Regions from separate parts of the Rahnella sp. NRRL B-41462 genome, predicted to be linked through region 1. Evidence: riboswitches for the same ligand, from Rfam matches in the RefSeq annotation. Region 1 holds a riboswitch; the other holds the start of a gene.
What was found. A riboswitch is a leader RNA that binds a small molecule or an ion and turns the genes downstream of it on or off. The one in region 1 is predicted to bind thiamine pyrophosphate.

Region 1 (3,359 bases):
CCTGATCCAGCAACTGACGGGCGGAAACCATATGGTTTGGCATCGTCTGACGAACCAGCCAGACAGGTTCGCCCTGCCATTCGCCGATCTGCCGCGCTGTTTTACCGGTCAGAGAAAATTGTGCGGCGCTGCCAAACGGCAGTTCACCCTCAGGCAGCCATAGCTTGCCTTCCTGGCTGATGATCCACCAACCGTTGTGTTGCTCAGTAATCTGTAATTCCATAATTGTTGTTGCATAACCTCGTCGGGACTGACAATCTGAGTAAGATATTTACATATTAGTAACTTTTGGTTACTTTTTTTGTCGCTCACGGAGTCAACCATGCTAAATCGTCTGGAAAGACTGACCAACGCGTTGGTGGCAGTAATGAGTTAGTGGATCAATGGCTGCACGCACGCAAAGAACTGCTGGTTTCGTACTGCACTTTCGTCGGTCTGAAACCCAATAAAGAAAAACATACACCTTTGAATGAAAAGGCGCTGGACAGTTTTTGCCATCATCTGGTCGACTATCTTTCTGCCGGGCATTTTCATCTCTATCCACGCATCATTGAAGAAGTCGATGGCGCAGGCAGCCCGAAAAAAGTACAGGCGGCAAAAATCTACCCTGCTCTGGAGCTGAATACTGAAGCTATCATGGCTTTCCATGACAGTTACACAGAAACTGATATTGACGATGATAATGCTTTCGCGTTTCACTATGCATTATCGGATATCGGTGAGGCATTAGATGCCCGTTTTCAACTGGAAGATCAATTAATTATCATGGCTTTTGAGCCAGCCCCGGAGAGTGTGCCACCTTCGGAAAATGAACCTGATCTCGCCAGACCGGCTTAACACGTTGCCACAATAAAACCCTGCTCAGGGTTATGGTTTTACTTGTAGTTTAAAAAAACGCCTCCTATATTGAGGCTTCTTGTCGGAGTGCCTAGCGCATAATTTTCTGTTGAGAATTACGCCAGGCTGAGACCGTTAATTCGGGATCCGCGGAACCTGATCGGGTTAGTACCCGCGAAGGGAACAAGAGTAATGTTATGCGTTCAGCGCAATCAGGCATCTGCCTGCATAAGGCCGCCCGTGCTGCACCGCCCATTTTTACTCCTGCCGTAAACCTCCTGACAAGCAATTTTCCATCACGTTTTTTTGCGAGGAATTTGCTATGTCGAGTACCCAAAAACCCGTTATTTCTGAAAAGAAACCGTCAAATCGCCGTGAACAACGCGCGCAGGCACAATCGTTTATCGACAGCTTGCAGGGCGAAGCTTTCCCCAACTCCCGGCGTATTTATCTTGAAGCTGACCGCGAAGATATCCGCGTGCCGATGCGTGAAATCCAGCTCAGCCCGACGCTGGTCGGCGGCGGCAAAGACAATCCGCAGTTCGAAGAAAACGAAGCAATTCCTGTTTACGACACCGCCGGACCTTACGGTGATCCGGCTGCAGTTATCGACGTGCATACCGGTCTGGGAAAATTACGCGCCCGCTGGATAAACGAGCGTGCGGACACGCAGGAACTTTCACAGGTCAGTTCCGGTTTTACTCAGCAGCGGCTGGCGGATGACGGGCTGGACCACCTCCGCTTCGAACACCTGCCGCGCCCTCGCAAAGCCATTGCGGGTAAAAATGTCACGCAACTGCATTACGCCCGCAAAGGCATCATCACACCTGAGATGGAATTTATCGCCATTCGCGAAAATATGGGGCGTGAACGGATCCGCGGCGAGGTTCTGCGCCAGCAACATCCCGGCGAAAGCTTTGGCGCGCATCTGCCCGCCAGTATCACTGCAGAGTTTGTGCGACAGGAAGTGGCAGCCGGGCGCGCGATTATTCCCGCCAACATTAACCACCCTGAATCAGAGCCGATGATCATCGGGCGTAATTTCCTGGTGAAAGTGAACGCTAATATCGGCAACTCGGCGGTGACATCTTCCATCGAAGAAGAAGTGGAGAAACTGGTGTGGTCGACACGCTGGGGCGCGGACACCGTAATGGATCTCTCCACCGGACGTTATATACATGAAACCCGTGAATGGATCCTGCGTAACAGTCCGGTACCGATCGGCACCGTGCCGATTTATCAGGCCCTGGAAAAAGTGAACGGTGTGGCCGAAGATCTGAACTGGGAAATATTCCGCGATACATTGCTTGAACAGGCCGAGCAAGGCGTCGATTACTTCACCATTCACTCCGGTGTGTTGCTGCGTTATGTGCCGATGACCGCCAAACGCCTGACCGGGATCGTGTCGCGCGGCGGTTCGATCATGGCGAAATGGTGTCTGTCACATCATCGCGAAAGCTTCCTGTTTGAGCATTTCCGCGAGATCTGTGAAATCTGCGCCGCCTATGATGTCTCGCTTTCATTGGGCGACGGCCTGCGTCCGGGTTCGATTCAGGATGCCAATGACGAAGCGCAATTCGCCGAATTACGCACGCTGGGCGAACTGACCAAAATTGCCTGGGAATACGATGTTCAGGTGATGATCGAAGGTCCGGGACATGTGCCGATGCAGATGATCCGCCGCAACATGACCGAAGAACTCGAGCATTGTCACGAAGCCCCGTTCTATACCCTTGGTCCGCTGACTACCGATATCGCGCCGGGTTACGATCACTTTACGTCCGGTATTGGCGCCGCGATGATTGGCTGGTTTGGCTGCGCCATGCTCTGTTATGTCACGCCGAAAGAGCATCTGGGCCTGCCGAACAAAGAAGACGTTAAGCAGGGTTTGATTACCTACAAAATCGCAGCACATGCTGCCGATTTAGCCAAAGGCCATCCCGGTGCCCAAATCCGCGATAACGCCATGTCAAAAGCGCGTTTCGAATTCCGCTGGGAAGATCAGTTTAATCTGGCTCTCGATCCGGCAACGGCACGCGCCTACCACGATGAAACGCTGCCGCAGGAATCCGGCAAAGTTGCACACTTCTGCTCGATGTGTGGCCCGAAATTCTGCTCGATGAAAATCACTCAGGAAGTTCGCGATTACGCCGCTGCGCTTGAAGCCAAAGCCCAGCCAATAGAACTCGTTGAATCCGGTATGGCGCAGATGTCTGCCGAATTCCGTTCGCGCGGCGGTGAGCTTTATCACCCGGCCGATAACCTCAGTTCGGAGAGCAGCAAATGAATCCGTCCTCTCAATCCTTTCCTGCCGTTCCATTCCACCTCGGTTTATATCCGGTCGTTGATACCGTGGAATGGATTGCCCGTCTGCTGGACGCGGGCGTTAAAACACTGCAACTGCGTGTGAAAGATTTGCCTGATGAGCAAGCCGAGCCAGCAATTATTGATGCCATCGCGCTCGGTAAAAAATATCAGGCCCGGTTATTCATCAACGATTACTGGCGTCTGGCGGTCAAGCA
Region 2 (3,359 bases), on a different contig from region 1:
AGCCAGCCGCAAATTTGCGCCAGCCAGCCCTGTCTTCCGTAGACACTGAGAATGCCAAACACCGCCACCAAAACCGGCAAGACCAGCGTCATCGCACATAAACGTAATAACAGCTGACGGCCGGGGAAACGGCGGCGGAACAAGGTGCGTGCCAGCAAAATTGCGGGCAGCACCGAGCAAAGCGCTGAAAGCAGCGCCTGCCAGAAAGTAAAGCGGATCACATGCCAGAGATAAGGATCGTGCCAGAGCGATGCGCCGCTTATCTGTGGCGCATGACGCCACAGAGAGCCTAAGGCCAGTACTGCCACCAGCAACATAGCCAGTGACGCGATGACGCCCGGCAACAGCCAGCGAGGGATCAATGGCTGACGGCGTTCTGCCATGCCTGGATCCATTGTGAACGATGAGTAGCGACATCCTGTGCGCTGTATTGCAGAGATTTGGCCGGAATCGTCAGTTGTTTAAAAGCGTCAGGCAGCGGGGTATTCACCACCGGATACATCCAGTTGCCGGTCGGGATCACTTTCTGGAAATCTTCCGTGGTGACGAACTTCATGAACTGTTCAGCAAGTTTCGGTTGCTTGCTGTTTGCCAGCTGGCCCGCCACTTCGACCTGCATGTAATGCCCTTCGGTAAAATCGGCTGCGGCGTAGTTATCTTTCTTCTCTTCGACAATATGGTATGCCGGAGAGGTGGTGTAGCTCAGCACCAGGTCGCTTTCACCTTTGAGGAATAAGCCGTAAGCCTCGCTCCAGCCTTTAGTGACGGTGACAGTTTTCTTCGCCAGTTTTTCCCACGCTTGCGGCGCTTTATCGCCGTAGACTTTTTGCATCCACAGCATCAGGCCCAGACCCGGTGTACTGGTGCGTGGATCCTCATAAATCACTTTCCATTTCTGGTCGCTGTTGATCAGCTCATCGAGGCTTTTTGGCGGATTCTTCAGTTTATTTTTGTCGTAGACGAAGGCGAAATAACCGTAATCGTAAGGCACGAAAGTGCTGTCATTCCAGCCGCCTGGCACCGTCAGTCTGGCGTTGGTTTTCGGTGCTTTGGCAAATAAACCGGTTTGTTCAGCGGCCTGCAACAGGTTGTTATCCAGCCCCAGCACGATGTCGGCTTTGCTGTTTTTACCTTCCATCCGCAGACGGTTGAGCAAAGACACGCCATCTTCCAGCGCCACGTATTTCAGTTCGCAGCCGCATTGGGCTTCAAAGGCTTTTTTAATGGCGGGACCGGGGCCCCAGTCAGCAGAGAAAGAATCGTAGGTATAAACCGTCAAAACAGGTTTTGACGCAAATGCAGGTGCAGAAAGTAACAGCAGGCAGGACAGTAATTTTTTCAACTTTGCGCTCCAAAAAAATGAAAGGGCAAAGGATTTTGAGTAAGCATCGCGCAGTCTCAAATCCCTCCGCCGGGATTAACCGGATCAGGTTCGACGGGTTTCAAATCTCAGCCAAACTTGCTCACGGCGTTTACATCGCAGCTTTAACAAGTCGGGCACCCCGTTGAGAACGGATGTCATTCTAGAGATTAACGGCGCGATGCGATAGTCCGATTAACTGTCCGGTGGGGCAAACCAGGCGGATTTAAAGTCGAACCAGCCGAGGGTGTTCATACGCACACCGCGCATACTGCGTTGCCCCTGTAGCACCAGCCAGTGATGGAACAGGGGATGGATCTGATGGCTGACCGTCTGTTTCTGGCTCCATTTCGCCATCGATAAATTCCCGGCGTGCCACAGGGCGGCATCGTCGTTCATCTCTTCGCTAAAGCAATGCTTTGCCAGCGGCAATTCGTAGAAATGCGCGAACAGTGAAAACTCCAGCGGCAGGGTGAAGTTGGCACTGCCGAGCCACAGATCACTTTTGGCATCGCCGCGGTGCCAGACTGCGTAATCCACTATCTGAATAATCAGTTCGATACCTTCTTCCGCCAGCAACGGGCGCAGGGCGTTGCAGATCGCCTGATGTTCGGAATGCTCGCCGTAAAATGTCAGCGTTACCTGCGTCAGGTTTTGCGGTTTGGGCGGACGTGGCCGGGGCGCTTTGTGATGCCAGCGTGGCAGCAGGCCATACGCAGGAGACCAGTAGCGCTGGTAAATCGGTTCGGCATTATTCAGTAAGGCGATGGGATTGAGTAAATCGCACAACCACTGGCGTGTTTCTTCAGATTGTCCGACCGGCGAACGCTGGTCAAATAACAGGAAATAGCAGCCTTCTTCAAGGCGACTTTCCAGCTCGCTTTTGCCTGATTCATCGGCCTGAAGCTGTACGCCGGAATGCACCAGCTCTTCACTCAGTTCCGGTAATACCCAGATATTCACCTCGTCGATCAGTGCCCGGAAGCCAAAATAATCGTCAAAGGCGCGGATGCGCAGCTGTGTTTTCAGATTACGCACCACGGCGTAAGGGCCGGTGCCGACCGGATGGCGGGCAAAATCAGGCAGTGACTGCCATTCCTGCGGCAGGATCATCGCGTGGATATTGCCAAACAACCACGGCAGCCAGCGGTCGGGTTCATTCAGGTGGATATCTATGACATTCGCCGTGGGCGTCGTGACTGATTTCAGGTTGCTGAACAGCGGATGCGTTTTCAGGCGAATAAACGTGGCGATAATATCTGCCATCTCGAGTTCGCGACCATGATGAAAATGAATGGCGGGGCGCAGATAAAACCGCCAGTGCAGCGGCGAAACTTCCTGCCAGTGATGGGCTAAATCGCCTTCCGCTTCCCCATTTTCCTCATTTATGCGTGTCAGGCCGCTAAAGATTTGTCTGGCAATGTGGGTTTCTGAACGGCGCAACATGGTGCCGGGCAGCAGATTCATCAGCGGGCGATAATACAGTACGCGCAGAATATGTTTGCCCTGACGGAAACTGCGACCGAGCTGGGACAGCAGCATCTGGCGCACCAGGGTTTTGTCGCCGACCAGTTGTACCAGCTGATCAATGCTGTCCTGTTCCAGCAGCTCTTCAGCGCGCTGTTGCTGGAGTGCCAGCCCGGTATAAAGAAATTTCAGCGTGGATCGTTTGCCGCGTCCGGCCTCTGCATCCCACGTCAGCCAGCCCTGTCCCTGCATGGTGCTGAGCAACGAGCGCATGTGTCTGCGTGAACAGTTCAGGACTTCTGACAGTGCCTGTAATGTCGTTTCAGTTTCTTCACCGTGACAGCTTTGCCATAAGCGGATGAACTGTTGTTGCAAACGGGATGAGGACATAAAAGAGGAACTCCGTGGCCGATCTTCATCAATTTATCTTTCCTCATATTACGCCGATACTGTTTCTCAACGAAAGCCTGTTGTGAACAACCGGAGATCATCATGAAACTCAGTCTGAACGCCCGTTTCTATCAGCGTTATT

Region 2: it holds a riboswitch for thiamine pyrophosphate, as region 1 does, so the genes downstream of both, thiB (thiamine ABC transporter substrate binding subunit) here and thiC (phosphomethylpyrimidine synthase ThiC) in region 1, are expected to answer to the same signal.

Annotation. Positions count from the first base shown of each region.
Region 1 covers NZ_JYDF01000051.1:4,263-7,621, forward strand. Annotated here, with positions in the region: gene nudC (NAD(+) diphosphatase) at 1-223, opposite strand, end outside; partial or broken gene rsd (sigma D regulator) at 323-837, shown strand; TPP riboswitch at 911-1,037, shown strand; gene thiC (phosphomethylpyrimidine synthase ThiC) at 1,160-3,124, shown strand; gene thiE (thiamine phosphate synthase) at 3,121-3,359, shown strand, end outside.
Region 2 covers NZ_JYDF01000010.1:41,467-44,825, reverse strand. Annotated here, with positions in the region: gene thiP (thiamine/thiamine pyrophosphate ABC transporter permease ThiP) at 1-383, opposite strand, end outside; gene thiB (thiamine ABC transporter substrate binding subunit) at 359-1,342, opposite strand; TPP riboswitch at 1,386-1,515, opposite strand; gene sgrR (HTH-type transcriptional regulator SgrR) at 1,556-3,217, opposite strand; gene sgrT (glucose uptake inhibitor SgrT) at 3,320-3,359, shown strand, end outside.